Regions from separate parts of the Paenibacillus sp. 203 genome, predicted to be linked through region 3. Evidence: riboswitches for the same ligand, from Rfam matches in the RefSeq annotation. Region 3 holds a riboswitch; each other region holds the start of a gene.

Region 1 (7,918 bases), on a different contig from region 3:
GACTTTTCCTTTCTACGGTGAGGCTTACAGTGATTTTATGTCCTATGTGACGCAATATTATAGTGACAACCCGGCAGTGCCGCAAGAAATATTGCTTCCAGATTCTCCTAAGCTGATGCAGGCCGAACAGGTCAATGTCGATCAACCGGTTGCGGCAGAAACTGTACTCCACAGTGCAGCTACAACCGATGCTACCGGACAGACAGATGAGAAAGCGATACAAACGGAGACAGAGCCTTCTGCTGACTCATTGCTGGTGGCTGAAGAACGGGCAACTTATGCAGCAGCAACAAATCAAGACCAAGTTAGTGACCAAGATACCGGAGTAAAGGAAACAGAAACCCAACTATCCGGTGGACTGGAGGACCCGAGTACGGCGGCTCTCGCTCTGGCTGAATGGTTGGATGTAAAGGTACTTGTACCGCAGCGTGGACTGAAAAAGCAAATGACAGGCATGGCGACGGAAAATGCACGTGTTGCTTTGGATGAGAAGTTTAAGCTGATCGAGCGGGATGAGGAACGGACATCCAAAGCTGCAAGCAATCTCGGACGTGCCATTGGACTGGATAGCTTGCACCGGGTGGAGGCGTTTGATAACTCCAACATCCAGGGTTCCGATCCAGTCTCAGCCATGATCGTGTTTATTGATGGCAAGCCTGCCAAGAAGGAGTATCGAAAATATAAAATCCGTTCTGTGCAGGGACCCGATGATTATGAAACAATGCGTGAGGTTATCCGACGTAGATATGAACGTGTGCTTAAGGAAAATTTGGAACGTCCCGACTTGATCGTTGTCGATGGTGGACGTGGACAAATTAAGGCGGCGACCGATGTATTGCAAAATGAGCTGGGTTTGTTCATTCCTGTGTGTGGTCTGGTGAAGGATGCCAAACATAGAACTTCCCAACTATTAGTGGGAGAGTCCTCTGAGGCCGTGACACTTGCACGCAATAGCGAAGAATTTTATCTGCTGCAACGGATTCAGGACGAGGTTCACCGTTTTGCCATTACGTTCCACCGCGAGCAACGCGGCAAATCTATGGTAACTTCCCGGCTGGACTCTATTCCAGGCATCGGCGAGAAACGGCGTAAGTTACTGCTTAAGCATTTTGGATCGCTCAAAAAAATAAGAGAGGCCAGTGTCGAAGACTTCCGGCCTCTCTCTATTGGGGATAAGCTTGCGCGTCAGATTATAGCTGCCCTTCGGGAGGAGGAGTCGTAGAATACGGCTCCTCTTTTTTTATAGGTTCAAACATAATTCGATTTGGCTTTTTAGGACTAAACCAATAAATGATGTAACCCACGATGGCTGGAAGTAAGATCCAGAATAGACCAGCGCTCACATTCACAGTGTCTCCCAGACTCATCACACTAAGTCCCATTAGAATGCTGTCAAAAATAACGTGGCTGAACATGGCGGCAATAAAGCCGTAACGCAGGAACACAAAACTGAACAGCAAACCAAGAAAAGTCAGCTCAATAGGTCTGGAAATCACCGGATAGATCGGATAAAGCGTATGTCCCAGTGCCCAAATCAGCGTGGTGATCAGACAAGCAACAAAAGTGTTTTTCACTATTTTTTTGACCATCGGAATACCAAACAGACGGTAGACAGTCTCTTCTCCAATACCTGCCATCCACGCCATAATCGGCAGTAGCCATGGATAAGCCATATTGTAAGGGGATTGTGTGGCATCTGTGGTGGAGAATGTATTAAATGTGCGCTCCAGTATAAAGAATAAGATGGATTGTACCCCGAGTAAAATAAAGGCCCACAAGTAGCCAACATACATACTGCGAAGCACATACAACCCGTAGCCCGGCTCTTTTGCACGCGGCCATGCATTCAGTCCAACCTGACGCATAAGCCCGTCACCGCCGACCAAGGAGAAGTAGAGCGCTACAGCCATGAAAAAGGTAACACCAATCTGGAAAACCATAAGAAATATAAGCATGCCCTTACCGCCTGCTTCTGCTTGCAATAAAGGCAGCATGTTCATGGTCCCAGCTATACTAGCAATAAAGTATACAACGGATAGAACAATGCCGCGTACAAATGAAGTATGTCGTCGGGTGAGTGACGCATACACAATGGCAAGTACACCCAGTACAAAGCTAAATAGGGCATAACCCGCATAGGTCATCAAATTCGCCCAAAATGTTTGCTTTTCGATATAATCGGTATAGGACGACGGGGCCGAAAAGCTTTGGGTGAAGGAGCGAACATCACCGTCTTCAAAAGTAAAAGCCAGTGTAAGTACCGAGGCGCCGATTTTTTTATCGTCTACGGTATACTTTAATCCGCCTTCTTGTTCAGTGGTCGCAAGCTTCAAATCCGACGGCTTAAAGCCAAAGCGCTTGACCCATACTGCGGCCGCCTGCTCCTTGGCTTCGAGCGTCATGCCGTCCTCAGCCACACGTACAAGCCTGTTACGTGCTTGTTCATCCGTAGAAATATCAGCCTGTGTGTAATTGGTGCTGGAGGTGATCCGTTTAAAGCTAACGACCTTGCCAGTGGATAAATCCACATGAATTTGCAGTTTACTCTTCGCTGAGGATTCAGGCAGATCGACCCGAAAGGTTTCGTAAGGGTAACTTTTTTTCCATGTACGGTCGTACTGTTGAAGTAGTTTTTCTCTAGATAAATAACCGTACAAATCTGTTTCGGCCTGATAGGTCACGACAGGCTCCTCAGGCTGTGATTCAGTATAGCCCAGCTCGGAGCGGGCGAAGTCCAATGCGTGTATGACCGCTTCTTGTTTGCTGATGACCTTTGCGTTCATTACTGATTCTGGACTCGGATTGCTAAGCGAGGGAATAAGCAATTGAAAGATAAAAAAGCAAATCAGGCCAATCCCGCCCAGCAAGCCTAATTTTTTGAAGTTGGCCGTGAGCACGACCGGTTTCCCGATAGGATTCATGAGTTTCCTCCTTAATCTGTAAATAAGAACATCCATTAAAGATATCATACTGCACAGGTTCGCGCCAACAGACAAGCGATATTCATGAAAATAGAGTGAAAGCACTTTAAAGTTCCAATAAAATTAGATAAGCTGCGATTAAACGATGCCCATTCGCAAAATAAAGCCAATTTCACGTTTTTTCGGCGAAATCGGTTTTGTGATCTGGATATAGAAGGATTATAATCTTGAGGCAATGCCTATGAAATACATAGGTAATGATATACAGTTGAGCCGAATTTCTATGGGAAAACGGGGGAACCATGTTACTGGGGTGAATTTTACAACCGATCCTGCTGGATCGGAAGTGTAAATAGGGCATACTGTGCTGCCCGAATCCGTCAGCTAACCTCGTAGGCTATGAGCAGGAACCAAGTCAGGCACTCGGTTTTCCGGTGTCTTTTTTTGTGCGTATAAAAGTGTTTGGATTGGTTAGACCGCTGCGGGTGCAGATTATTCTTCCGATTGCTGTTATCCCCGGATTTTTTTATTGTATACCCCCTTTAATGGTTAAAATCCGGAGATAAAGGCAAACGCTTCGCTTCTTCAGAACAATTCTGCCCCCTTCGCTACTGCCCGCCAATAGCACAGGGGGCCGAGTAGTGCTTGACATGCATTCTTCCTGTATTCAGGGAATGCTAATTATAGTTAACTAAGGTTTGGAAAAATCAAAAAATTCAGGGGCAACGACGATCGAAAGATCAAATGGAACGCGTAGCGAGCTTACACCGTATTAAATCACTGATTTATAGTTTTAAGGATTAGGAGAGAAGTGATGAATAGATGAATCCCAATGCAAGCTGGCTTCGGCTTTCTCCACCGCAGATATTCGTTGCGGGCTTTGCCATTATCATTCTAATAGGTAGCTTATTGTTAATGCTGCCGATCTCCAATACAACAGGAAAGCCACTTGCGTTTATAGACGCTTTGTTTACTGCCGCGTCCGCGACGTGTGTAACAGGGCTTGTCGTTAAGGATACAGGGACCTTTTTCACAACCTTTGGTCAAGTCGTCATCGCTGCACTCATTCAGATTGGCGGTCTCGGCTTTATGACTATGGCTACCTTGATCGCGCTGGTGTTCAAACGTCGGATTTCCTTGCGGGAGCGCCTCATTTTGCAGGAAGCGATGAATCAGACTTCTGTAGAGGGAATTGTCGGGTTAATCCGTAAGGTATTGCTGTACTCACTGGTTATTGAAGGCGTATGCGCTACGATATTCTCGGTTCGCTGGTCCTTTGATATGCCCGTAGGCAGGGCGATTTATTTTGGAATCTGGCATGCCATCTCCATGTTTAACAATGCTGGTTTTGATTTATTCGGTGAATTTCGCAGCTTGACAGGTTATGTATATGATCCGATTGTTAATTTTACCGCAATGTTTCTAATTATTTCTGGCGGCATTGGTTTTGTAGTGATGTCAGACCTGGCAGAATATCGCAAGCGCAAGAGACTGTCCTTGCATACCAAGGTGGTACTCAGCATGACGGGCGCAATGATTGTAGTCGGCACGCTCGTGATTTTTGTATTTGAGTTTACGAATCCAAGGACTCTTGGCTCGCTTGATTGGGGTGGTAAGCTACTGGGATCTTTATTCCAGTCCGTTACTCCCCGTACCGCAGGTGCCAATACGCTGGACATCGCAGGCTTGCGGCAGGCTACGCAGTTTTTTATCATCATACTCATGTTTATTGGGGCTTCTCCTGGTTCCACTGGAGGCGGGATTAAGACCACAACATTCGCCCTGCTCATTGGAGCGGTGATTTCGATGCTGCGGGGGCGGGAAGATATTGTACTGTTCAAGTACCGACTTGCGCAGGGACGAATTTACAAGGCTTTGACCATTACACTGCTGGGGTTGCTGTTCGTGATCGGGGTGACCATGATTTTGTCGGCAACCGAAGATCATCATTTTCTGATGATCTTGTTTGAGACGGTGTCTGCGTTTGGTACGGTGGGGCTGTCGATGGGGCTTACACCTGATTTGACAGTCATAGGAAAGTTGGTGATTACCCTGACGATGTTTGCAGGTAGACTGGGGCCACTCACGCTAGCTTATGCACTGGGGCCGAAAAAGGGTAAAGAATTGTATCGTCATCCGGAAGGCAAAATGATTATAGGATAAGGGAGTTTTCGAGTAGATATGAAAACGCAGCAGTTTGTAGTTATTGGCTTGGGGCGGTTCGGCTCAAGCCTGGCTTTGCAATTGGTTGATATGGGGTGCGAGGTGCTAGGCATTGACCGGAATGAGGATGTTGTGGACAGTATGAGTGAGATGTTGACACATACTGTCGTGGCGGACGCTACCGATGAAGATTCGTTGCGATCACTGGGCATCCGTAATTTCGATTGTGGCATTGTTGCTATTGGTGATGACATTCAGGTAAGCATCCTCACCGCCATTTTGCTGAAGGAGCTGGGTGTGAAAAAAGTTGTAGCCAAAGCCATATCTGTGCTGCACGGGCGTGCGTTAGAAAAGCTCGGTGTGGACCGGATTATTTATCCAGAACGGGATATGGGTATCCGGGTGGCTCACCAGCTAGTCACGCCTAATTTGCTCGATTATTTGGAGTTGTCTAAGGAATACAGTATTGTGGAACTCAATGTACCTGCATGTCTGAATGGCAAAACGCTAGCAGAGCTAAATGCCCGTACCCGCTTTGGTTGTAGCGTCGTGGCGCTTCATACAGCGAACGGTATCCTGATCGCACCGACGGCTATGGATCGGCTAAAAGCAGACGATATCATGGTCATCATCGGCTCGAATGACAATATCGGTCGCTTTGAGGATGAGGTTGTTAATGTTAATGAAGAGGATTAAACCCTCTACACCATACGGTAGCCTGCAAACGACGCACGTGTCTCGCTAATCCAGCGTCGTGCTGTCGGACCGAGATCGGTCGTCTCCGAGTAAATGAGGGAGGTCGTTCGGCGTGTCTCCTTCAAATCGGGCAAGTATAATGCAGTGAGTCCATTATCCCGTAATAGTTCGCTACGCAAATAGGATTTGGGCAGCAAGGCAGAAGCCTTACAGGTTGGAAGCAGGCGTACAATTGCCTCGAAGGAGTCGATTTCCATACGGATATCCGGCATGATGCCGCTGCGCTGGAACAAGTCATCCGTCAGACTGCGGTACCAGGTTCCTTTGGAGAAAATAATCATCGGCAATCCTTGCAGATCTTTCATCGAGGCCGTTCCTGTCTTGACGGTTAATTCATGTCCAATGGGAACAACGAGCTCCAAATGATCATCAAATAGCGGAATGCAACGCAGTCCGGCTTCATGAATGGCAGACCCGACAATACCGGCGTCTGCTTTTTTGTCACGTACAAAGGCGACGATTTCATGAGTTTTACCGGTGAGCAGCTTTAGCTCGGTTTGAGGATGCTTGCTCATGAAAGCTTCGACGAGGGTAGGCAGCGTCGTTTGGAGTGTCGTGAGACTAGCCCCGAGTGTAAGCATACTCTGGGCTTCATTTTTGTGCTGGGACAGCTTTTGTAAGAAGCGAAGCTGTCGTTGCCGTTGCTCTAGCGCGAATGTATAAACAAATCGGCCAGTGGACGTAATTTCGAGCCGTTTGCCCCGACGATCAAAAAGATTCACACCCAGCTCTTCCTCCAGCTTCGCAATTTTGCGAGACAGGGCAGGTTGGGACAGATTCAGCAGTTTGGAGGCTTTATTCAGGCTGGACTGCTCGACAATGACGGCAAAAGCGTTCAAATCCTCAAACAAATCATCCACTTCCTCTCTATATGCAAAAAAGACATAATAATTAATACGTATATTGCAATTCCATTATAAGCCGAAAAGGAGTAACATGAAAGCGACACAAGATGTTCACACTTTTGTTTTTCCTTATAAGGGACACCTTGTTGGACATTTCCTGTCGGAAACTGTCAATTTATATGTTATATTACTATTGAAAACGCTATTATTAGGAGAAGGGAGCATGACCTAGATGAGAGGATTTTATTCCAGAAAGCTGCATTCGCTTCTTGGCGTCATTCCGCTGGCTCTATTTTTTGTTGAGCATTTGGTGACGAACTTCACAGCGGTGGAGGGCGGCAAGGAAGGATTTAATCGCAGCGTGGCCTTCCTGAATGGTTTGCCACTGGTTATTGTGCTAGAAACGTTATTCATCTACTTGCCATTACTGTTCCACGGAATTTATGGCTTGTATATTGCGTATCAGGCTGACCCGAATGTCAAAAGATTCGGCTATTCACGTAACTGGCGCTTTCTGTTCCAGCGTATTTCTGGCGTTATTACGTTTGTATTTATTATCTGGCACGTATACGACACGCGCTTTCAGGTGGCTCTGGGTAATGTAACCCATGAGGAGCTAGGCGGAGTCATGCATGGCATCGTGACGAACCCGGTTTATTTCATTTTGTATTTAATCAGTGTCGTTTCGGCATCCTTTCACTTTGCTAACGGACTGTGGGCATTTATGGTCAGTTGGGGGATTACTGTGGGACCACGTGCGCAAAAAGTATCTTCTTATATCTGCATGACCCTGTTCGTGGTGGTGTCTATCGGCTTCGTCGCTTCCCTGCTTGCATTCCGCAGCGCGGAATTTCAGGAAACGGCAACTGCCTTGGTGCAATGCAGCGCTTTTAAACAGCTACTATAAACGACTCATATCAATTATACATCGTGTCGAGATTCTATTTTCAAACGTAAAAGGGGATTTGGTTAAAATCCTGAAAAAAAGGAGTGAGCAGAAATGGCAGCATCCAACATTATTGTCGTGGGCGGCGGTCTGGCAGGTCTAATGGCTACGATCAAGGCGGCAGAGGCGGGAGTTCACGTTCATTTATTTTCTTTGGTTCCGGTCAAAAGGTCCCACTCCGTTTGTGCTCAAGGCGGCATCAACGGTGCGGTTAATACCAAGGGTGAGGGAGACTCACCCTGGATTCACTTTGATGATTCAGTTTATGGTGGGGACTTTCTGGCCAA
Region 2 (7,918 bases), on a different contig from region 3:
ATCGTGAGCTTCTTTTAAGTTTTTTCACAACAATTCCTCGCGATCTATTCTCCTGCCGCCCGCTTTGTACAGTAAAGCACCGGCGGACTGGCCGGTTGCTGGCGGAATGTAAGTGATATAGTAAAATCCGAATATTTAATAGTAAATATATCATCTTCGTACGTATTTGTACAACAATTACCACTATAATATGAAAGAAATATCTAAAATCAGGTCAAAAGTCGTACTGCATACACATCTTTACAAAACCCTCTTAGTCCATTGTAAATCCGTGGCACTTTGGCTTCCTTCGATACCAGTCCGAACACTGTAGGTCCACTACCTGACATCAGCACACCGTCTGCTCCTAAGCGTATCATGGAGTTTTTAAGATGCTCTACCTCTGGATACAGCTTTAGTGTTACATCCTCAAGTACATTCCCCAGCGCGTTGCATACATCCGTAAAAGAAGCGTTATGGATCGCATGCTCCATCTGGCGGGCAGACGGGTGGTGCGCAATCTGATCTGCTTTGACACGACCATACACTTCAGCCGTCGATACATTAATCGGCGGCTTCGCAAGGATCACCCAGCATTGTGGCGGATTCGGAAGTGGCTTGAGCAGTTCTCCGCGTCCACTTGCTAAAGCTGTACCCCCTGTAATACAGAAAGGTACATCTGAGCCCAGTTCCGCACCCAGCACCCTTAATTCGGCATCCGAAATACCAAGCTTCCATAGCTTGTTCAGTCCACGCAGCGCTGCGGCAGCATCACTACTTCCACCTGCCAACCCTGCCGCCACCGGGATATGCTTATCCAGATGAATGTGGACGCCCGTAGACACGTTATAACGTTCTTTGATCAGACGAGCAGCCTGAAAAGCCAAGTTCTTTTCATCCAATGGTATGTACCCAGCTTGACTTGAAATAATAATGGTATCACGCGGTAACTCAGACATCGTCAATCGGTCAGACAGATCGACCATGGTCATAATCATTTCGACCTCGTGATAACCATCGTCCCGCTTACGTAGAACATCAAGCATTAAATTGATTTTCGCCGGTGCTTTTTCATATATTTTCAAGGCGTTCACCCACCTTCAACTTTTCCCTCAAGACAGCTTAACATATTATATCAGACTCAGCGTGTCAAGTCATGAGGTTCAAAAAAGCGGAGATGACCCGGTCTAATCCCGGATATCCCCGCTTTTCATCAGCACCACCGATAGCTACGATTTGCGGGAAGCTGCCTGCTCGGCAAGTTGGATAGCCCGCTTGACCATATTGCCCGCATCCTTGGCTTTAATGCCTCCCCAGCCTTCTTCCTTGACCGTGTCGTAAAATCCAAGATCTTTGGCCAGCTCGTACTTTAGCTCCTCCGACATGACACTCCGTCTTCTTCGGCTCATACATACGCCTCCTTCGGCAATGGAATAAGGAAGATCATTCCCGGCTTAGTATGTGCAGAGATGTCATGCTTCATCCTGCTCTGTATATACAAAACGGCCCCGTCATTTGAAATGACGAAGCCGTCGTTAAACCTGCAAAGCTGGTATAAATCACGAAATCAATTAAGGTGTTTCAAAATATTCGACTACACTTGTATGGGAGTCGGGATCATATACGCTGACTTCTACCGACTCGGTAAGAATGTCAGCATAGCTGTAGGAGACACGTTTAAACGTCTGTTGCTCCTGATCCAGCTTGACGATAAAAACAGAAGGGTACGTTTCTTCCAAGACACCAGTTCGTTCGACGGTCTTACGGCGTCCGCCGTTAGCCCGCAGCAAAATTTTTTGCCCTACATGTGCGTCGAGACTGCGTTTGATTTCCAACAGCGTATTTTTAGCCATTGCCTAACGACCACCTCTTTCCTTGTCCATTATAACGAATTTTAGAGGGATTGTCAAATCAAGCTAAATATTATAACAACACGAAAAATAAGTTGTCAATTTAATTTTTTGCGAACAGGAATAATTTATATAAAAAATGACAAAAAGCCTCAAAGCAGAGGCTTTTTGCTCAGGTTAATCCTATTGGCACATTTGAATCCTAGATTGCGGAAGGCGTTACTTTAAGCGTTGATAAATTTTCAAGCTTCGGCAGGCCGATGCGATAGCTTCCCCTAGTTTCAATTCCACCCACTCCGCGACTGCCACTGATTGTCTGGTGAAACAGGTCCCCCATGTTGACCGTATCACGGATCGAAGTAAAGGCCGCCTTGGCAGCCACGTAAACGGGGTCCAGCGCGTGAATCAGGATACGCCCTGGTGAGCTGGCGAAGTTCGCTCCCGCACGTAGCAGCGCCTCAAAATGGGACTGGCACGCCCCCGCTACAATCGTCAGCGAATCCAGATGACGTTCATATTGTCTTGCTACCTGAATCGCCGCCACAAAATTTTGCGAATTTTTATAACTTTTCAAGCTGTACAAATCGTAAGGCTGTGGCTGCTTCAGCACACCGTCATGTCCGGTAATGACTACGATATCCGGACGGATACGAGGAAGCAGTCGGTACAACGTGTCCGCCATTGCCGATTCGTGAACGTGATGTCCCTCTGCAGGAACACGGAGCTGTTCATATAAACTGAGACATTTTTTCAGATAGCTGGGATCTCCATCCAGGTGAAGAACCTTTCCCGGCATTTCAAAATATGTTGACTCAACCGGATCACTCCAGTCCCCTACCAGAGCTGCCTGACTACGAGCAGCTTGCTGCTGGCGTGCCCGTTGCAACAGATTAAGAGACTCACCAGCCTTAATGTGGGCCTGCTGAGTCTTACCGCTAATCTGGTCTGCAGGCACTCTGACCAGATCGTTCACCGGGGAATCGGCCAGCAGCCGAAATTCTATTCCCTTAATGATCGCTTTATCCCGCTGGATGTCCTCAACACGAAACGTGACATCTCCGCCGTACGATTTCCGAACGACCAAGTCCCCTAAACTCATCACACTGTATCACCCCTCCTATATCGTATGGGTGAATGCACAGTTTGGTTCCAGCTTAGGATATACCTGCCTCCAACAGCACAGCGCTGAGACGCGCAAATTCCTCAATACTTAGCGTTTCTCCTCGACGGGAGGGTTCAATACCAGCTTGTTGCAACAGCGGCTCCAGCGTGTCCCTGTTCTCTTTGGTGAAGAAACGGCTTTTTAAGTTATTGGAAATGGTTTTACGACGCTGGGCAAAAGCAGCATGAACCACTTCAAAGAAGTGCTTCTCATCCACCACTTCCACCGGAGGGGCTTCCCGTACACGCAGCCGTATGACTGCAGACTCCACATTTGGCTGGGGAATAAATACTGTGTTCGGCACAGTGCAGACTAATTCAGGTTCGCTGTAATATTGCACTGCAATGCTCAGACTGCCGTAATCCTTCGTTCCAGGAGACGCAGCCATGCGCTCAGCCACTTCTTTTTGGATCATAACGACGATATTCTCCAGAGGGAGCTTGTCCTCCAGCAGCCTCATCAGAATCGGTGTGGTAACATAGTACGGCAGATTAGCCACGACACTTACTTTACTCACGTCTGCAAAATCGGCTGCGAACACCTCTCGCAAATCCAGCTTCAGCACGTCTCCATGACGTACCTTCACATGCTCGTAAGGGGCCAACACCTCTTCGAGAATTGGCAGCAGCCGCTGGTCAATCTCGACAGCGGTAACTGCCTTGGCCGATTGAGCCAGCTTCTCGGTCAAAGCGCCAATCCCAGGACCGATCTCAAGTGCACCCTTCGTCTCATCCAATCCAGCAGCATTTACAATCTTATTGAGAATATTTTGATCAATCAGGAAATTTTGTCCCAAACTCTTTTTGAACGAAAAACCGTGCCGTTGAATAATTTCCTTCGTACGCCGCGGTGTTGCTATATCTTGAATCCCTGTCATACGGACATCACAATCCTTCACTTTCAATTTGTGCCAGCGCCCCGGCAAATTCCTCGCGGCTGATCTGAAATACAGAGAGCCGTTTATGTAGCTGCTTTCCGTTACAATAACCAATACCCAGCACATTCCCTAAGGCCATACGGCGTGCAGCAGCATTGGGATGGGTGATGAGTCCAGCATCAATCAGGTCCGCCCACTCAATCAGCGGGTCGGCGCCTTCCACTGTCGTATGGACCCGTGCAAGAGCGTGTCTGATCGCTTCTGGTGAGGCATTCTCCACGCCAATATCTCCTTTACGCGTCGCTTCTGCCTCGGGTATAAAGGCCTGCTTGCAGCCGGGTACCTTGGAAGCGATAATCTTACGGATGCGCTCCCCTGCATGATCGGGATCGGTTAAAATGATGACCCCCCGCCGCTCCTGCGCCAATGCAATTTTACGCAGCGTCATTTTATTAATGGCGGAGCCGCCAGTTTCTATCGTATCCGCTTCAACAGCGCGGCGAATGGCCACCGTATCATCCCGGCCCTCTACCACGATCACTTCCTTGATCATTTGCGTTTCCCTCCACTGCTACACAGCAAGCTATATTTATCTTTCCCTGCTTTTGAAAACAAAATAAGAAGAGGATATCCTCTTCTTAGCATGGCATAACTATGTTGTTAATACTATCGCATTGCCCTCAACATACACAACCTGTTTTAGTTGATTTCAGGCTTTACCGGTCCGATAACATATACGGTTTTACCGTGCTTACGACCAAATTGGTTGGCTCGGCTCAAACTCTCATAATACACATCGATTTTGTGGCCTTTAATCGCGCCACCGGTATCCTCCGCACGACGGAAGCCCACCCCTTCGATGTACACCCACCAGCCGATTGGAATTATACTCGGATCGACCGCGATGGTGCGTCCTTCCGTGACACGTGCGCCGGATGCAGTACGTGTACCGATACCTGGCTCCTGTGAGGAATACGCCGTCATGGAGACATTTTGTAAAACTTTGCTATATTTAAAATTTACGCCTGCTTTACGGACAGCACTGCCCGAACTAACCGTTGTTGCCTTAACCGCATCATTGGGACCGACGGAAGCAGCAAGAACGACCGGTTTTTTCTTCGTTCCTACCGCAATGACTTTATCCACACGGTTCTGTGCAACTTCCTTGTTAACCAGCTGTTTGGATACCAACTTTCCATCATGATATACCTTTTGAACGTGCTGGACGACCACACCCGATTTGCCGCTTTGAATGACCCGATTATCGCCTTTATAAAGACTCGGATCGGCCGTTTTGATGACCTGATAAGGCACCTGTTTTTTCTGTTCGACCTGCTGTTTCTTCACACGGACGATTTTTATGTCCATGTTAGACGAAACAGAGGCATCCAACGCAGGATAAACTTTATCCGTTGATGATAATTTATAGCCCGAGGTACGAATGGCACCTTCTACTGTATTTTCTGTTGTGTACAGCTTTTTCGTCTCATTGCCTGAAGATACTTTAACCTGATTGGCACGTTTAATGACTACGCGATCGCCATCCTGTATTGCTCCATTTAGCGGCATGGAAACTGTATCATGCGGCTGAAGTGAAATGGAATGCTCGCTCAGCAAATCTTGAAGCTTGGATTCCCGGGTTTCTACCGCAGACGCCTTGCCATCGATGACAAAAAAGACTTGTTTTTTAGATTGCGTGTACATCAGAATTGAAATCATAATCGTTAGCGCGATTAGAAAAATAGCAACCAAAGCAGCCTGGCGCACATTCTCTTGCTTCCAACGCAATACGTAAGACATGCTGGATGAGCGTGACTCATGGGTATCCTTTTTCTGGAAAATGCCCATTTCCTCCGTCCTCCTTACATAGCCCGCCGTCTGGAGTAAGACATAGTTGAGATTTGACGTGACTATAACAGATTTTCTACAAGACAAGCCCAAATTACGACTGTCCTGCACCATGTACCCGTCTTCGCGGCATGCTGTCCTCCCCTGTTTAACCACAGTATGATGACAGATTTTCTTTTATTCACAACAAAAAAAGCCAGAGAAAGAGACTAGAGAGCTCTTTCGTGGCTTCCGGCATGTGTGAATATGCGGGAAAACTCATGCACGAGATGGCTTCTCTCTTGTTACGCTTACGGGGTTAGCTGTCGGGTTCGGACGTAGAGAGTCGCCCTAGCTTGGGTCAACCGCTCATGGCGGTCGCCTTCACATTCACCCCGAAGACCCAGAAAGAAATCGAAATACGGCTCCTCCACCTGTTCAATCCCATCCGGGAAAAGAATTTAGGTCGAGCCGGCTGGCGGAAGAGACGTTCCCTTCTTGCACATACGCCGGACCTACTGTAAGCCATATCGGTTCCCCCGTTCCCTGTAAAAGGGACTCAGCGAGACTGGTTCATGAAATGACTTGTTGATGTTTACATTCAAACAACAATTCACTGAAAAGATGATATCCTGTTTCTATGCATGTTGTAAAGCAGGTTTCAAGTACATTTTTTAAAATATTCGGTTAAAATATTGTAATATTCTCGAGTTTCCTGCAACAAATTCATGATTAGCTTCGTCTATCTCTTTATTTTGATCGATTTCTTCACTTTTTCATTGAATGTCAAATCGTTCCAGGGCATTTCGGGTCGTTATTGACACTAATTCCTCCACTGTAATCCCTTTGATTTGGGCTGCAGCCTCTGCTACCAGTCTCACATGTGCAGACTCATTTCGCTTCCCACGAAACGGATGAGGCGTCAGATAGGGAGCATCAGTTTCAATGAGCAGACGGTCCAGCGGCACCTGTGCGAGCACCTCTTTTGGCTGCTTGGCATTTTTGAACGTTATTGGACCACCGAAGGAAAGGTGAAATCCCATATCCAGCACCATTTTCGCTGTCTCCCAGCTACCCGAAAAGGAGTGCATGACTCCACCAATCTCACTCGCTTTTTCCTCGCGCAAAATCTTAACAATATCTTCATGTGCATCCCGGTTATGAATAACAATGGGCATCTTGAGCTCACGAGCCAGACCAATTTGATTTCGAAACACCCGATGCTGCACATCCTTCGGTGATGTATCCCAATAATAATCCAGACCGATCTCCCCGATGGCTACAACCTTTTTATGACTGCATAACGATGCAATCCATTCTAGATCGCCCTCCTGCATTGTAATAGCATCCTGTGGGTGCCATCCAACTGCCGCATAAATAAAATCATACGTCTCGGCCAATTTCATGGTGGATGGAATGGTCTCACGATTAAATCCGATATTGATCATCCGCGTTACTCCTGATTCGACAGCACGTGCTATAACTTCTTCACGATCTTCGTCAAATTGTGGCGCATCCAAGTGAGTATGAGTGTCGAATAAATCCAAGGTTTACATCTCCTTTTTTTACTTACATTTCTATATAGTTGTCTATTCTTTGACAAAATAATTCCTTATTTCGGCAGGAAGCCTGTCTTTTACCGCGTTTAATTTATTCTGGGGAAAATACATATGATATTTCCCTCGGTGAATACCACTTATTGAGCGCACAATTTCCGAAACTTCGGATATTTCACTCACCTCGCCCTGACGTCCAAGCAGTAAAATCTGGTTGTCCGTCGAGCCACCCTGCCGAAACACATCATAAGGAAGATCTGTCGGAAAATCAATTTCAAAATCATATTCAGGGTGCAAACCAGCCTCTTTCAAAGCTTCTCGAATACTGTCAATGGTATCTGTATCCATATTTTCAATCTCTACATATTTATACAATCTACGGTCCATAAACCGGCTGCTCAAATCACTTAAAATCTCGTCCTTTTCTCGTTTCCACTGGCTAAATACGGTCTGGATTAATGACTCGTCGAGCATCAGATATTGCTCTACTGTAAGATCTCCCTTCAACAGATCCGGCAACGGGTTCAGCAGAAATCCAAACTCATATCCGTTTTTAAACAATTCCTTTGCTCGCTTGAAAATTTTACGTAAAAGGATTTCCGAGCTGCGTGTTACAGGATGAAAATAAATTTGCCAATACATCTGGTAGCGTGACATTAAATAATCT
Region 3 (7,918 bases):
TTTAAAGCGTTCGCTAAAAGGAATCGTGGACGGACCCACAGGTTGCTCAGCATCTTCAGCCTTGCGTCCAGCGTGGCCTAGTTGAATACCAATCTTGGCACCATACTTGTGGACTTCCTCTACAATCTTACGATATGCAGAAATATGTTCGTCACTCCAAATACCCAAATCACGATCCGTAATACGTCCATCTGGATGGACCGCTGTCATTTCCACAATAATAAGTCCAGTGCCTCCTACTGCCCGGCTCACATAATGGACATGATGCCAATCCGTTGGATTTCCGTCCTTGGCCTCCACGCTGTATTGGCACATCGGGGGCATGACAATCCGATTTTTTAAAGAAAGCCCCTTTAATTGATAAGGAGTAAACAAGTCGGTCACTTTTATCCATCCTTCCTTCAATTCCATGTCTGTATAATTATGAATTGCATCCCCATTATACACCAGCTGTCACAGTATACCGAATTCGTTGTAAGGCTAAAACTTGCGAAAATGCTCCTGTTTTCGGTCATGTTTAAGAGAATATGTACGTTTAGCTCCATCATCTTCATTGATAATCGTTTCATCGTGGGCTTCTTTCCAGTCGTTTATGAGCCGAACTTGGTTACCAGCATATTTTTAATAGGACAGGTACATAATAGTCGAGAGCACCACTAGGTACCACTGCACGGAAAGGGGGGATACATATGCCGTACAGGGGAGTGTTGCCATGCTTGGCACTGTTACTAGCATTCTCAAGTTTACCCGTTCACGCGGATGCGCCTCCCAACACCGGAACGCCCCATCCCAAGGAAGCAGCTGTTGCTTCTTCTGTACATCAGAGCACAGATCAAGCAACTCCTACATTAGCAATGCTGCGAAAAAAACATGCGGACATTTTTAAAATGTGCGGCCCACACACCCGCCAAATTGCCCTAACCTTTGATGATGTGCCCGATTCTAGGTATACGCCGCAGGTTTTGGACGTATTACACGCCAATGGCATCAAAGCCACCTTTTTCATCGTCGGTCACCGTGCGGAAAAGCATCCGGGGATCATACGCCGTATTATCCGTGAAGGCCATGCTATAGGAAACCATTCCTATACTCATCCGGATTTTAGGAAGGCCACACCAGAACGCTTTCGCAACCAGATTACAAAAACAGAACGTATTTTACAAGCCAGCGCAGGTTTTCGCCCCAAGTTGATTCGTCCACCCTACGGTGAAATCACGGAGCCTCAAATCCAATGGGCACGTCGTCATGGCTATATGATTGTCAATTGGAATGTAGACTCTCTCGATTGGAAGGGATTAAGTAAAACACAAATTCAACGCAATGTGATCCCAGCTACCGGGCCTGGCTCTATTATTTTAATGCACGCAGGTGGAGGTCAAAGTTCCAACTTGCAAGGCACTGTCCAAGCTCTGCCGGGTCTAATTCACTCTCTAAAAGCTAAGGACTACAAATTTGTGACAGTCCCCCGGCTACTCCACACATCGGAACGGAAATAACCATATGTTTATGATTGAGCTACAGCTAAAGCAACGTAAAAAAGCTGTCTTACCAGCAGAAGTTTTCTGCTCGTCAAGACAGCTTTTTTTTATGGATAAGACCTGCGACCTAGTTATATGCGGTAGGATACAGGTATTAAGTTTACATAATATATATTATGTTTAATTAAACCGTATATACGTACAATGCTATTTATCAATAACGTACAGCTTCACATTTTGAAATCCAAAGTCGTTCACAAATGATTTGTTGCCAGGAATAAAGATATCAATCCGCTTTCCTGTAATGGCGCTACCCTGATCGCGAGCGACAGCTACAAAAGAATGATCCGGCAAACCTGGGTGGGAATAGCCTGTAACCAGCACTTTCGTGCCCATCGGAATGACGTTCGGGTCTACCGCAATTGTACCTAGTTTAAGCGGATTGCCGTAGTAGTCCACTGCTCCCCATTTACCATTCTCGTCGGCTGCGGCAGAATACGCTGAAGCCTTAACGTCAACTATTTTGCTATAGTTGAATGTTTTGCCCCACGCTTCAATCGTTGGCCCCTCATTCGCTGGTGCTTTCTCCGTAAGAAGCTGCGGCTTCGAATCCGAAGCTGCCTTCACACTTTTTTCACCAGGTACCTTAATTTGCAGACCTGCATATATATTGTTGGAAGCAATGTTTGGGTTCGCCTTCGTTAGCTCGTCTACCGATACTCCATAACGTTGAGCAAGCAAAAAGAAGGTATCGCCCTCTTTGGCAGTGTGAAGCGAAGCAGCATCCGCTACTCCAGCTGTCTGTGCCAGCCCTGCAATAGCTGCGGCAAGCACCGCAAATTTCATCGTTTTACCAATATGTTTTAGATGTTTCAAAGATATGTACCTCCTCTGTTATGCCTGCGAAGTTAGCTGTCGGATTCGGACTCAGGAGAAGCCCTATGCTTGTGCAATTCACCCCTAGGCATATTCCACATCGTCTTATGACGTATCGGAATGACTGCCGTTGTTACGTCCCCCGCACTTCCCATAGTTTAGACCCAGCATTCAGCGTTTGTCATAACCGTATGCTGTCCCGGTAAGTTTTGGCTTACTGCATAATATCACAATTTTGTAACCTTATCCGCATGAAAATGTTGGGAACCTTGAACATCATACTACACTCGTTACAATTTTGTCATCTACAAATCGATATTTGTTACGAAAATATAGGGAAATGGTGACAAAAAGAAAAAAAGCCCTCCGTCAAACGGAGGGCTTTTTTTATAGATTATATCAGCACTTCCTTACAATACTTTGGCAAGAAAATCACGGGTGCGATCATGGCTTGGAGTGCCAAATACCTGCTCTGGTGTACCTTGCTCCACAATTTGACCGTTATCCATAAAGATAATTCGATCGCCTACCTCGCGGGCAAAGCCCATTTCATGCGTCACGATTACCATTGTCATCCCGCCTTCGGCGAGCTTCTTCATTACATCCAGAACCTCTCCAACCATTTCAGGGTCCAATGCAGAAGTCGGCTCATCGAACAGCATTACATGCGGCTGCATGGCCAAAGCACGTGCAATCGCAATACGTTGCTTCTGTCCTCCGGATAGCTGGTTCGGATAGGTATTCTTCTTATCCTCAAGCCCTACGGTACGCAAGAGTTCTAGCGAAATTTTTTCCGCTTCCTTCCCTGACTGTCTTTTAACCTGTGTTGGGGCAAGTGTCAGGTTCTGCAACACTGTTTTATGCGGGAAAAGATTAAAATGCTGGAACACCATCCCCATCTTCTCCCGGGTTACATTAATATTATGGCCACGAGCTGTAATCGGCTCGCCCTCAAATAAAATCTCCCCGTCCGTAGGCTGTTCCAACAGATTCATACAACGCAAAAACGTACTCTTCCCCGAACCACTGGGGCCGATGATGACGACGACTTCACCTTTGGCGATATCTATATCAATGCCTTTTAAAATTTCATTCTTACCGAACGATTTACGCAGTTGTTTAACGGTGATCACTGGCTCTCAACTTCCTTTCCCATAAACCCAGCAGCTTAGACAAGCTGAATGTCATTACAAAATAAATAGCGGCTGCGATTATGAACGGACTTAATCCTTCGTAGGTAATGTTCTTAATGACCTGGGCCTGATACATAATATCCACCATCCCAATGGTCGAAATAATGGATGATTCTTTAATGATCGTAATAAACTCATTACCGATAGCAGGCAAAATAGATTTAAACGCTTGCGGCAAAATGACATGACGCATAGCTTTGCCTCTCCCCATCCCGAGCGAGCGGGCAGCTTCCATCTGTCCACGGTCCACTGCCTGGATACCTGCACGGAAAATTTCAGCCAGATACGCCGAGCTATTCAGAGACAATGTGATTATGCCAGACTGAAGTGGCGTAAAGTTGACACCCAGCGTCAAAGCAACCCCGTAATGAATGATCATAAGTTGCACCAGCATAGGTGTGCCACGCAGGATCTCTACATAAGTGGTACCTAACCATTCAATGATACGTACTCCACTCATTCGCAGCAAGGATATGATTAGACCAATGATAAATCCGAACAATACTCCGAGCGCAGACAGCAACAGAGTGTAGCCGATACCCGTAGCGTATAAACTGCGGTATTTCCAAAAAATATCTACGATGTTATTAGAAGAAACCTGTCGATCTGCTGAGAGTGCACTTGCCTCCGTGGAAAACTTCTCAATCGACCCGTCCGCTTTTAGGCGAGCCAACGTTTTATTTACAGAGGCAAGCAATTCTGCGTTCCCCTTGCGTATACCTACAGCTGTTTCTGCTCCGGCATCCTCAGGCACCGCCTTGGCAAGTGTTACGGTACCATCTAACGTGTATCCTTTAGCAACCGTATCTTCGATCACAACAGCGTTGATACGCTGGGTCCGCAGTTGGAGTACCAGATCCGATATTTTATCCAATGACGTTACAGTGGCATTGGGCACTTTTTGAGCAATTTCTTCCTGAATACTCCCTTTTTGTGCGCCAATCTTCTCGCCTTTCAAAGCATCCATCGTAGGATATTTGTCTTTATCCTCTGGGCGTACCATAATGACTTGCTTGGAGCGATAATATACATCTGAAAAATCAATGCTCTTTCTCCGCTCATCCGTCGGTGTCATACCGGACAGTACCAAGTCTACACGACCACTTTGCAAAGCAGGCAGCAAAGAGTCAAAACTCATGTCCTCAGGGACCATCTCAGCATCCAAATCTTTGGCGATTTCCTTGGCGATATCCACATCGAACCCAACAATGGTATCCTTACCGTTAATGACTTTATGAAACTCATACGGCGGAAAATCGGCACTCATGCCCACTACAAGTTTTTTCTGTGGCTTTGCTTCCGTTCCGTATGCAGTGAGCATGGGAAGACCAGTCAACAGCAAGATAACCGCCGACAAAACCAGGGCGGTAAAACGATATGCCTTTTTCAATCTTTTTTTCTCTCCTTAAATTCTTTATAATAAATAAGATTGTGTCATTATAAATGAATATGCATGATTATGCAATGAATGTTATAGTACAATTTCAGCATACCTAACGCAGTACCTACATTACAGTTTATATAAAGGAGTTTTCAGCATGGATTTTAAGCAGACCATTCAAAAGACAATTGAGCAGCATGCCCCACGGTTTAAGGACATTTCGTTATATATTGGCGCAAATCCTGAACTTGGAAACGAGGAATTTCTGGCCGCTGCCCGTTTAAAAGAAGAACTGGTTTTTCACGGTTTTGAGATCCAGACACCCGTATTGGGCATAGAAACAGCCTTTATTGCAACTTACAAATCTGCAAAACCCGGACCGGTTGTCGCTTTTCTGGCAGAATATGACGCTCTGAAAGGTCTAGGACACGCCTGTGGGCACCATTTGATATGTATGATGAGTACAGGTGCTGCCGTCGGCCTTAAGTCGATCATCGACGAAACTGGTGGAGAAGTACGGGTATATGGCACACCTGCCGAAGAAACACGCGGTGCAAAGGTCCCGATGGCCGCTGCCGGGTTGTTTGATGATTGCGACATAGCACTTATGACGCATCCTTATGACCATTACGAAAAATCAGGCAAATCACTGGCGATTGATGCTGTACAATTCGAATTTTTTGGTCAATCCGCCCACGCGGCTGCCAGTCCGCACGAGGGCATTAACGCGCTGGACGCTGTGATTCAAACGTTCAATGGCATCAATGCGTTCCGTCAACAAGTAAAAAGTACAGTGCGTATCCATGGGATCATTAATCAGGGTGGGCAAGCAGCCAATATTATTCCTGATTACGCCTCAGCCCAATTTTATGTGAGGGCCGCTACACGTCAAGAACTGAACCCGCTGACTCGCCGTGTTATTCAAATTGCTGAAGGAGCTGCTTTACAGGCCGGATGTCGTTTGGAGACCTCCAATTATGAGACATCTTATGATGAAATGGTCACAAACCGCGTACTTTCCGATGCCTTTACCGCAAATTTGGTGCAGGCTGGCATTTCGCAAGAAGATATAACGGAAGGTGAAGATCACGGCTCCATGGATATCGGAAATGTATCGCTTCATTGCCCTGCTATCCATCCGTACATTCAAGTTATTGACGAGAAGCATGCCTTGCATACACCAGAATTCCGCGATTTGGCGATGCAGGACCGGGCCATGGAAGGAATGCTGCTGGCTGCAAGAACCTTGGCATGGACTGCTTGCGATGTAATCACGAATCCTGAACTGCTAGCCCAAATAAAAAAAGAATTCTCTCTGCTGAATAACGAAAGCTAAATCTTAATTCCGTGTTCTTTCAGAAAGGAGCAGCCAGCCATCATGGATAGTATGAGCAGCTTTTGGACGTTGTTTATTGTGGTGGACCTCATCATTGTTTGGTTTATATTCCGTTCAATACGCAGGAACCGGGGAAACAGAAAAACACGGCGCCGGAATGCTTTTTTCCTCAGTTCCCCTTCTCCTTCGTCCCTTACACAGGAGCGTCATCCAGAGATTACAGAGCTGATGCAGCTACTGGAGCAATCCATACCCGCCTCCTATGCTCAAAGCGTAAGGCGTCGTGTAATGGAAGCCCACCCAGAGCTGACGAAGCAAGAATATGATTGGCGCTGGCTTGAGCTAAAACGATATTTTATGCTATGCGCGATTATGAATAGAGTGCCTATGTTCAGTAGTGATGTGGATGAATTATGGCACGAAATGTTGATGTTTACCCGCGAATATCAGCAATTCTCGGAAGCTTTTTTTGGTCGTATGCTTCACCATGCGCCCCATTCTGGCGGCTCTAAGCCGATGCCTGAGGAGCGGGCGTGGTTTGACTGGTTGTATGTGGAATGCTTTGGCTGGAACCGCTATAGCGCCAGTTTGTGGGGTACTTTTTTTAATCATCCATTACCGAACGACGAGCTTTCGCGCTATTATAAACTCGCAACTTCGGCGCAGCCAGCAGGTGACCGCTGGAATACACAGGAGAATACAGCCATTTCACATCAGGCCCAACAAGCGGTTCATAAGATTGTACAACGTCTGCGCGAGCGGGTGAATAAAGCGGTGGATGATCCTGAGGGGAAGCAATTGCCTAAGGTCAACTATTTACAGGTCGACTATTTATTATTAGCTGTTGTGTGGTATTCATGGTATCAACCTGAACAATTTGCCATACACATGCACCCGGATGCTACAGGTAATGCCGTATTAGCTAGCTCATCCGGCTGTAGCTCGGCAAGCGGTTGCTCGAACTGGGATACACATCACTCGCACCATCATTCCTCCCATGACAGTTCTCATCATGGAGGCTCTTCTCACCATGATTCAGGCGATTCTGGTAGTCATTCTTCGTGTAGCAGCGGCTCTTCATGTGGAAGCAGCTGTGGTGGCGGGGGCGACTGATCATAGCAAAAAGGGAATTCCTCAGCCAAACACTGGCTAAAGGGATTCCCTTTTTCATTAACATGACTATGGTGTTCCTACTCTGTTCAGTCCGTCTTTGTTAGCAAATGGTAAATATCCATATACGCTTTAGCTGAAACATCCCAACTATATTCTCCTGCAAAAGCCGTCTGTGTAAGTTTCGACCAATGCTCAGATTGGCGATAAAAATGAACAGCACGACGAATAGTGTTCAGCATATCATGTGCATTGTAGTTCGTAAAACTAAATCCGTTTCCTTCCCCTGTGGTCTCATTGTAAGCCTGCACAGTATCGTTAAGACCCCCTGTTTCTCGCACAATAGGGATACTTCCATAACGAAGCGCCAGCAGTTGGCTGATCCCGCAAGGCTCAAACCTTGATGGCATAAGATACATATCACTTGCCGCATATATTTTTCGTGACAGAGGTTCGCTAAAAGCGAGCTGTGCCGACATTTTCAGTGGATAGCGTCCCGCTGCCTCACGAAACCAATGCTCAAAAGCCGGATCCCCTGTTCCCA
Region 4 (7,918 bases), on a different contig from region 3:
TAGAATATGTTGAATTTGCGAAATACCGTAAGCAAAAAAGTGACAAGGATAAAACAAAGCCGGAATAATTTTTTGGCTAAAGATCGTCTGGGTTGAAAACCCGTAAACGAACTGGAGGGGTTCGCTTTACGGGTTTATTTGGTTTCTTGGTGATATGGAATGACCTATATGTAACTGGAATGCTTGTTGAATTTAGAGTGGCGGTGCCTCCTTATAATCGTTATCTTCGATGTTCAGAATTGCAGCAACTTGTTTTCTGTACCTTTGTGCTTTGCGGGTGCCGTGAATCAGATTGGACAAGCGTGAAGGCGGAATATTGTGTGTCTCACAAAATGTTTTCTGATCCAGTCGAAGTTCGACAAGCCGTTGTTTGATGGCCCACCCGAAGGAGGTGACAGGCATTTTGTTGTTCAAGAGAAATCGCCCCTTACGGATTCTTGCGGAATAATTGGTGTGTTATAATAATCATCAGTAAACATGTTAGAATTAACCATCTGAAACTATGATACACTTTTATACGTGTTTTTACAATCGTAAATACGTTATTTTGTTGAATTAATTACTTAATTAAGTGCTAGGTGGTTCTGATAACCCGTCTAGAGTCTACTAATAGTGTGAATTTCGATTATATGTGGATAAAAAACACTCTGCCACCTGAGGAAAGGGACAGAGTGTTTTTGGTGTTGCTGCCACATTAGCGAAACGACGCATCAGGGGGATGCTGGAAGGCGTTTGAATAGACCTGAGGAGGAAAACAGTCTAGGCTCATCCAATTGGCTATTATGGCTCATATAAAGCGGTAGAGTGATGTAGGAGCTGGACCAATGTCTGTGAAGAAGGCGACGCTGAAATGCAGTTGGCTCAGGTTTGTTAAGCTTCTTCCATGCGGAGAGCAGCTCGCTGGTCATACGCTCCATAAAAGGGTTCTTTTCCTCATAGGGAGGATTGAGTAGTTTGAAGGCATCTTCCACACAGAAGGACACCGCTGCGCCAAGATAGCCGTGAACGGTCTGTTCTACATCGTTTACGAGAAGGAAGTTAATCCAGGTGTGAACGGTAGCGAGTGTGCCAATTGCATTGTATTGAATGAGTATGGATTCCAACTGGTCAAATTCAAGCCAAGGATAAAGAGCCTTAGCGAGCTTAAGTAGACGCTGACCGGATAGACGCAACTCCTTCACATGCTGCAAGGAGGGACGTTGGGTATGCAGCATCTTATCAATGAGAGCGATCCGCCAACCGTCATTCTGCTGGATGGCGACATACAGACTTTTGATAGCCATGCCGTCAACGGTTGTAAATTGAGGATACAAATCATTCAGCATGTAATGTTCCAAGTCTTGTAGACTGTTCAAATGTCCGTTGCGGAATAGTTTCTCCAGTCCGTTAAAACGGGTGAAGCCACCAACAGGTAGGGAAGGGTCCAACAATAATGCATAGTTCAGCAAACGGTTGCCTTTATGCAGGGCGGTTCGCCTCCTCGAAGTGAATCCTTATGTTATATTATTTTACTCTTTACTTAGGGATAACGAAAAAATTCGAAATGTATGTAATATATATTTACATTTTAGTAGCCTTTTTGTCAAATTAAATATTATTATCGCTCATATATGTTAGATAAAATAACATATAAAATAATTATTATATTTGTGTTTACAAATAGTTGATGAGAGAGTATAATAAATCTGTTGCCTCAATACATTATGATTTGCGGTCGTGGTGGAATGGCAGACACGCTATCTTGAGGGGGTAGTGGGCGTACGCCCGTGGAGGTTCGAGTCCTCTCGACCGCATTATATGCAAGACCTAGTTAAAAAAAGCATCCTGACACGCTTTACGTGAAGGGATGCTTTTTTTGTTTTAATAACTGTGATAAAGAAGAATATCAGTTTTGCTGCAAAAGCTTCTCTATATCTCCCGCCAACTTATCTGGAGTGGTTTGCGGTGCATAGCGCTTAAATACGTTACCTTCTCGTGTAATTAAGAATTTAGTAAAATTCCATTTGATCGCTTTGGACCCTAATACCCCCGGAGCTGTTTGGGTCAGGTAGCGAAATAAGGGGTGCGCTTGATCGCCATTGACATCTGTCTTGGCGAACATCGGAAAGGTAACACCATAATTGATCTGGCAAAACTCGGAAATCTCCTCGCTGGACCCTGGCTCTTGTTTGGCGAATTGGTTGCTGGGAAATCCCAAAATTTCGAGCCCCAGTTCATGGTACTGGTCATATAGCTCTTGTAACGCTTTGTATTGGGGGGTTAACCCGCATTTGCTGGCTGTGTTCACAATAAGCAGAACATTCCCTTTATATGTGGATAACGGAATTGGTTTCCCTTGCAGGGTTTGCGCATCATATTCATAAACGGTCATAGTATCTCTCCTTATTCAATATTCAGCAATTAAATTGTAAGCAATTCAAAGTGAGGTTGCAAGTCTGGAAAAGCTGTATTAAGCCTTCTGCCGCTGTAAAATCGTATTTTGTTCAAAACAGTAAATCGCACCGCAAATGGAGCGAATTAAGGTGTTTCTTCTTATAAAAGCGGGTTCAATCGGTGCTTAGCTGGTACATATAGCGTATTTTCTTCTCTTTTTACAAAAAAAGGCCAAAAACGCTCTACCCTACGCCAATATTGACATGCTTGTCATTTTCAAAAAGGGATGAAAAACAGAGATTGAATGAGCTGTGAGAAGCATAGTTGCATTGTAAGCGTTATTATTAATCTTCTATGCTCTAAAGGCCGATTTATAACCCCGCAGTTGAGCTTTACAGTCTTCCATGCGCGGGTGTATGATTCAAGACGTAATTTCAAATTAACTTGAATGAAGCAACAACGAAATGTCTATAGCGCTGAATTTTGCAGTTGCAAAAGCGGGGGAACCAATCGAGACTGTACGGCTTGCCGTGTGTCTCATGGGGTGAATTTTCCGGTCAAGTGCCAGAAATAGGGCGACTCTCACGTCCGAATCCGACAGCTAACCTCGTAAGCGTACAGGGAGAGGCAACAAACCGCCGTGTGCAGCCATGGTTTATTTTATCATGGATATGTCAGAAGCCGGAGGAAAGCCTTTTTCCTTCGGCTTCTTTTTGTTGTCTTTTTATACCGGGAGAGGAGCTACTGATGGAAGGTCGGTTAATTATTGTCACTGCACCGAATGAAGCGGGCAGAAGTTTTGTGAAATTGCTTATTTACAAAAAATTGGCGTTTGCAGTTCTGACGAATAGCGCCCAGGAGGAACGACAGCTCAAAAAAATGGGTGTGGAGCACATTGTCCGCATCAATACCATGCAAGCGGGAAAATGGAATTTTCCAAAAAAAGAAATTGGTAGTGTGTATTTGTTTGAGAACAGCTTGAATCTGACTTGCCGTTTCCTGCAAATATGTCGGCCGCTAACATCGGAATCGATCTATGTTATTACACACGGCTGTAATCCACAAGGAATTTATCGGGGATTGGGAGCGGACCATGTGATCTACACATTGAACGGAGAGGTGGGTTTTCTGCTGAACGGATAAGCACTTATAACATAGTTGTTTTATGATTTTATGATGAAATAAGAATGGCGATCTGAAGACCGATACGGAGGGTATAAACATGATGGATATATACATGCTGCTCGTCATGGCTGTGAGTTATGGAGTGATACTGCTGTTTGTACGCTGGTGTGATGCGCAGACCTCTAAAGGAGGACGAAGAGGATGATCGTTATACTCGGGCTTACGGCTATTGTGTTTATGTATTTAATCTACGCACTCCTGAACCCTGAAAAGTTCTAGTCACTGGTAGGGATAGAGTGGGCGGGAACAACAGATCTGAACATTAAAGCATCATAGGTAGCAGGTTTTCGCAAACGTGTGCACACAATTGGTGCTCTGGAAGCAGGTCTGTTGTTCCAAACGCAGGAGCATTTTGAAGGAGGAATAAAGGATGGAGCTGCTTCAAATTGGAATTGTGATCGTTATATTGCTGCTCTTGGTAAAGCCAATGGGTACATATATGTATCATGTATTCTCGAATGAACCCAATCGGACGGATCGGATTTTTGGCAGAACAGAAAAGCTGATTTATAAGGTAGTAGGCTTGAAGAAAATGGAGAGCATGCGTTGGACTACGTATGTTATGAGTTTCATTGCTACGAACGCCGTGCTTGTGGCAATCAGCTACTTGCTGTTGCGTTTACAGGGAATGCTTCCCGGTAATCCGGCTGGAAACAGTAATATGGAAGCATCACTAGCTTTTAATACGGTAATCAGCTTTATGACGAATACGAATCTCCAACATTATAGCGGAGAAAGCGGGCTTACGTATCTGACGCAGATGGCGTTCGTCACGATGATGATGTTCACTTCGGCTGCTTCCGGTTTTGCGGTTGCTGCGGCTTTTATGAGAGGATTGACGCGGCGCGGTGAAGGAATGGGCAATTTCTTTCAAGATTTTATTAAAGCCATCATAAGAATTTTCCTGCCGCTGGCCTTTGTGCTTACGCTGGTGCTGGTTGGATTGAAGGTGCCCCAGACGCTACAGCCTACGGCGGATATTACGACGCTGAGCGGAACACAGCAGCAGATTTCTATGGGACCCATTGCTTCTCTGGAGTCCATCAAGCATTTGGGGACAAACGGGGGTGGTTATGCGGGAGCTAACTCTGCGCATCCTTTTGAAAATCCAAGTCCTTGGACGAACGTGCTGGAAATTTTGGCAATGTGGGTAATGCCGGCTTCGTTGCCGTATACCTTTGGATTGTTTGCCCGTAATCGTAAGCAGGGCTGGATTATTTTTAGCTCCATGATGGTATTGTTTCTTATTTTTCTATCCATTACGTATGTGTCTGAGAAGACAGGTAATCCGTTAATCCAGACACTGGGTGTGGATGCTTCTCAGGGAAGCATGGAAGGGAAAGAGGTTCGTTTCGGCATTGGACAATCGGCTTTATTCACTGCGGTCACAACAGCGGCAACGACAGGTTCAGTCAATAATATGCATGATACACTAACCCCACTGGGTGGCATGGCTGCTTTGGGAGAAATGATGCTAAACGTCATTTTTGGCGGCAAGGGTGTCGGACTGATGAATATGCTGATGTATGCGATTCTGGGTGTGTTTATATGCGGACTGATGGTCGGGAGAACTCCGGAATTTATGGGGAGGAAAATTGAAGGCAAGGAAATGAAGCTGATCGCGATTGCCATTTTGGTACATCCGTTTCTCATTCTCGCCCCAACTGCACTTGCATTTATGAGTCATTGGGGATACGATGCGGTCACGAACCCTGGCTATCACGGGTTGACTCAGGTGCTCTATGAATATGCGTCATCTGCCGCAAATAACGGTTCGGGATTTGAAGGTCTTTCGGATAACAATGTATTCTGGAACATGACGACGGGGATGGTTATGTTCTTCGGACGATATGTATCTATGATTGCATTGTTGGCTGTGGCGGCTTCGTTGAATGCCAAAGCACCGACTCCGGTGACGACGGGGACACTGCGCACGGACAACAAGTTATTTGGAGCCATTCTGATCGGGGTCGTGCTGCTGATTGGTGCGTTGACCTTTTTACCCGTCATCGTATTGGGACCTGTTGCTGAATTTTTGACCATGTAAAGAAGAAAATGAGAATGGATGAACGGGGTGTTTGATCATGAAGGAACAACGCAAACACATGCTGGACAGAGGCATCTTGAAGCATGCGATCAAGGATAGCTTTATAAAGTTAAATCCGATGATTATGATGAAAAATCCTGTCATGTTCGTCGTGGAGATCGGTACATTGGTCGTGCTGCTCATGTTACTGTTTCCCGGTTATTTTGGAACTGGCAAGGAAATGGGCTTTAACCTGGCCGTGTTTGTTATTCTGTTGTTTACGTTGCTTTTTGCTAATTTTGCCGAAGCACTCGCGGAGGGGCGGGGTAAGGCACAAGCTGCCTCTTTAAAAAAATCCAAGCAGGATACACAAGCTAACAAGCTCATCGGAAATGACATTCAGGTGGTTAGCTCAACCGAATTGCGTAAGGGGGACGTGGTTATTGTCTCCCAGGGCGAAATGATTCCAAGCGATGGTGAGGTCATTGAAGGTCTGGCTTCGGTGGATGAATCTGCAATTACGGGAGAATCGGCTCCGGTCATCAAGGAATCGGGTGGTGATTTTTGCTCGGTAACCGGCGGGACACGAGTAGTCAGTGACCGGATTAAGGTGCGAATTACGACAGAGCCAGGCGAGACATTTATTGATAAAATGATTTCGCTCGTGGAAGGCGCACAGCGGCAAAAGACGCCGAATGAGATTGCACTGAACACTTTGCTGATTAGCTTGACGATTATTTTTCTAATTGTGGTGGTTACGCTAGCGCCGATTGCCCGTCATTTTAACATTGATTTGCCTGTTCCTGTGCTGATTTCGTTGCTAGTCTGTCTGATTCCAACCACGATTGGAGGACTGCTGTCAGCTATCGGGATTGCTGGTATGGACCGGGTCACCCAGTTTAACGTACTGGCCATGTCAGGCAAGGCGGTAGAAGCTTCTGGGGATATCAACACGATGATTCTGGATAAAACAGGTACAATCACCTTCGGTAACCGAATGGCGAGTGAATTCGTGCCTGTGGAGGGCGTGGAGAAGGCAGAGTTAGTGAAGTGGGCAGCGATTAGCTCTATGAAGGATGAGACGCCAGAGGGCCGCTCGGTTCTCGAATTGATGCGCAAACAGGAGCATACGTTGGATGCATCCTTGGCAGCAGGTGGAACCTTTATCGAATTCAAGGCGGAGACACGGATGAGTGGTCTGGATCTGACCGATGGACGAAAGGTACGCAAGGGCGCGGTGGATTCTGTTCGGCAATGGATTGTATCGCAAAACGGCAGTATTCCAGCCGATCTGGAGGAAAAAGCCAATCAGGTAGCCTCTGAAGGAGGTACACCGCTGGCAGTCGCGCTGGATGATCAGATATACGGCATTATTTATTTGAAGGATACAGTGAAGCCAGGTATGAAGGAACGGTTTGATCAGCTCCGGGAAATGGGTATCCGTACGATCATGTGTACCGGAGATAATCCGCTGACAGCAGCTACAATTGCACGAGAAGCGGGTGTGGACGACTTTGTAGCTGAGAGCAAGCCGGAGGACAAAATCGCGGTTATCCGACGTGAGCAGGAACAGGGAAAGCTGGTTGCCATGACCGGAGACGGCACGAATGATGCACCTGCACTGGCGCAAGCGGATGTCGGTCTGGCCATGAATAGCGGCACAGTCGCGGCCAAAGAAGCAGCTAATATGGTGGACCTGGATTCCGATCCGTCCAAAATTATTGAGGTGGTTGCGATCGGCAAGCAGCTGCTTATGACGCGCGGAGCATTGACAACGTTCAGCATTGCGAACGATGTTGCCAAATATTTTGCTATCATCCCGGCGATGTTCATGCTGGCCATTCCACAAATGGGCGCTTTGAACGTCATGGGGCTTGGCTCCCCGCTGTCCGCTATTTTGTCGGCGCTGATCTTTAACGCGGTTATTATTCCGCTTCTGATTCCGCTGGCCATGAAGGGCGTGAAGTATAAGCCGATGAGCTCGGATCGCTTGCTGGGACGGAATTTGCTGATTTACGGTCTGGGCGGTATGGTCGTACCGTTTGTCGGTATTAAGGCCATTGATTTGCTGGTGCATTTGTGGATTTAGTGCAGAAAGGGTGAACGACATGAGTGGTTTTTATCGGATGATGTCTGGACGCAGATTTGCTGCGCACGAAAAAGCCGAATCTGGCGGGCAAGGTCATAACAAACGTACAGGGACCGGGACAGTGTCGGAAGGACAACCGGAGAGACAAGAGATGCGAGGAAGTACAGTTATTGGAGTAGCTTTGCGAACTTCGGTGCTGATGATTCTCTTGTGCGGTTTGGCATATCCGCTAGTCAGTACAGGAG

Evidence for each region. A riboswitch is a leader RNA that binds a small molecule or an ion and turns the genes downstream of it on or off. The one in region 3 is predicted to bind cyclic di-AMP.
Region 1: another riboswitch for cyclic di-AMP. It lies ahead of WA407_RS15745 (TrkH family potassium uptake protein); the one in region 3 lies ahead of WA407_RS08280 (3D domain-containing protein).
Region 2: another riboswitch for cyclic di-AMP. It lies ahead of WA407_RS24375 (3D domain-containing protein); the one in region 3 lies ahead of WA407_RS08280 (3D domain-containing protein).
Region 4: another riboswitch for cyclic di-AMP. It lies ahead of WA407_RS10960 (hypothetical protein); the one in region 3 lies ahead of WA407_RS08280 (3D domain-containing protein).

The regions. Positions count from the first base shown of each region.
Region 1 covers NZ_JAXCHD010000006.1:170,679-178,596, forward strand. The annotation lists gene uvrC (excinuclease ABC subunit UvrC) at 1-1,222, shown strand, start outside; gene WA407_RS15740 (CPBP family intramembrane glutamic endopeptidase) at 1,191-2,921, opposite strand; cyclic di-AMP (ydaO/yuaA leader) riboswitch at 3,183-3,335, shown strand; gene WA407_RS15745 (TrkH family potassium uptake protein) at 3,744-5,084, shown strand; gene WA407_RS15750 (potassium channel family protein) at 5,103-5,780, shown strand; gene WA407_RS15755 (LysR family transcriptional regulator) at 5,786-6,691, opposite strand; gene WA407_RS15760 (succinate dehydrogenase cytochrome b558 subunit) at 6,918-7,592, shown strand; gene sdhA (succinate dehydrogenase flavoprotein subunit) at 7,686-7,918, shown strand, end outside.
Region 2 covers NZ_JAXCHD010000016.1:76,967-84,884, forward strand. The annotation lists gene purR (pur operon repressor) at 1-28, opposite strand, end outside; gene ispE (4-(cytidine 5'-diphospho)-2-C-methyl-D-erythritol kinase) at 210-1,064, opposite strand; gene WA407_RS24350 (small, acid-soluble spore protein, alpha/beta type) at 1,209-1,388, opposite strand; gene veg (biofilm formation stimulator Veg) at 1,551-1,832, opposite strand; gene yabG (sporulation peptidase YabG) at 2,032-2,928, opposite strand; gene rsmA (16S rRNA (adenine(1518)-N(6)/adenine(1519)-N(6))-dimethyltransferase RsmA) at 2,984-3,868, opposite strand; gene rnmV (ribonuclease M5) at 3,876-4,421, opposite strand; gene WA407_RS24375 (3D domain-containing protein) at 4,568-5,716, opposite strand; cyclic di-AMP (ydaO/yuaA leader) riboswitch at 5,988-6,270, opposite strand; gene WA407_RS24380 (TatD family hydrolase) at 6,472-7,242, opposite strand; gene WA407_RS24385 (HD domain-containing protein) at 7,285-7,918, opposite strand, start outside.
Region 3 covers NZ_JAXCHD010000003.1:400,966-408,883, reverse strand. The annotation lists gene WA407_RS08290 (NADH:flavin oxidoreductase/NADH oxidase) at 1-384, opposite strand, end outside; gene WA407_RS08285 (polysaccharide deacetylase family protein) at 690-1,496, shown strand; gene WA407_RS08280 (3D domain-containing protein) at 1,686-2,354, opposite strand; cyclic di-AMP (ydaO/yuaA leader) riboswitch at 2,361-2,534, opposite strand; gene WA407_RS08275 (amino acid ABC transporter ATP-binding protein) at 2,765-3,487, opposite strand; gene WA407_RS08270 (ABC transporter substrate-binding protein/permease) at 3,474-4,937, opposite strand; gene WA407_RS08265 (M20 family metallopeptidase) at 5,086-6,264, shown strand; gene WA407_RS08260 (hypothetical protein) at 6,307-7,377, shown strand; gene glgA (glycogen synthase GlgA) at 7,464-7,918, opposite strand, start outside.
Region 4 covers NZ_JAXCHD010000004.1:329,810-337,727, forward strand. The annotation lists gene WA407_RS10935 (helix-turn-helix domain-containing protein) at 1-68, shown strand, start outside; gene WA407_RS10940 (XRE family transcriptional regulator) at 193-414, opposite strand; gene WA407_RS10945 (urease accessory protein UreF) at 711-1,448, opposite strand; tRNA gene WA407_RS10950 (tRNA-Leu) at 1,711-1,793, shown strand; gene WA407_RS10955 (glutathione peroxidase) at 1,886-2,371, opposite strand; cyclic di-AMP (ydaO/yuaA leader) riboswitch at 2,838-3,005, shown strand; gene WA407_RS10960 (hypothetical protein) at 3,121-3,516, shown strand; gene WA407_RS26740 (potassium-transporting ATPase subunit F) at 3,700-3,777, shown strand; gene kdpA (potassium-transporting ATPase subunit KdpA) at 3,929-5,605, shown strand; gene kdpB (potassium-transporting ATPase subunit KdpB) at 5,643-7,673, shown strand; gene kdpC (potassium-transporting ATPase subunit KdpC) at 7,693-7,918, shown strand, end outside.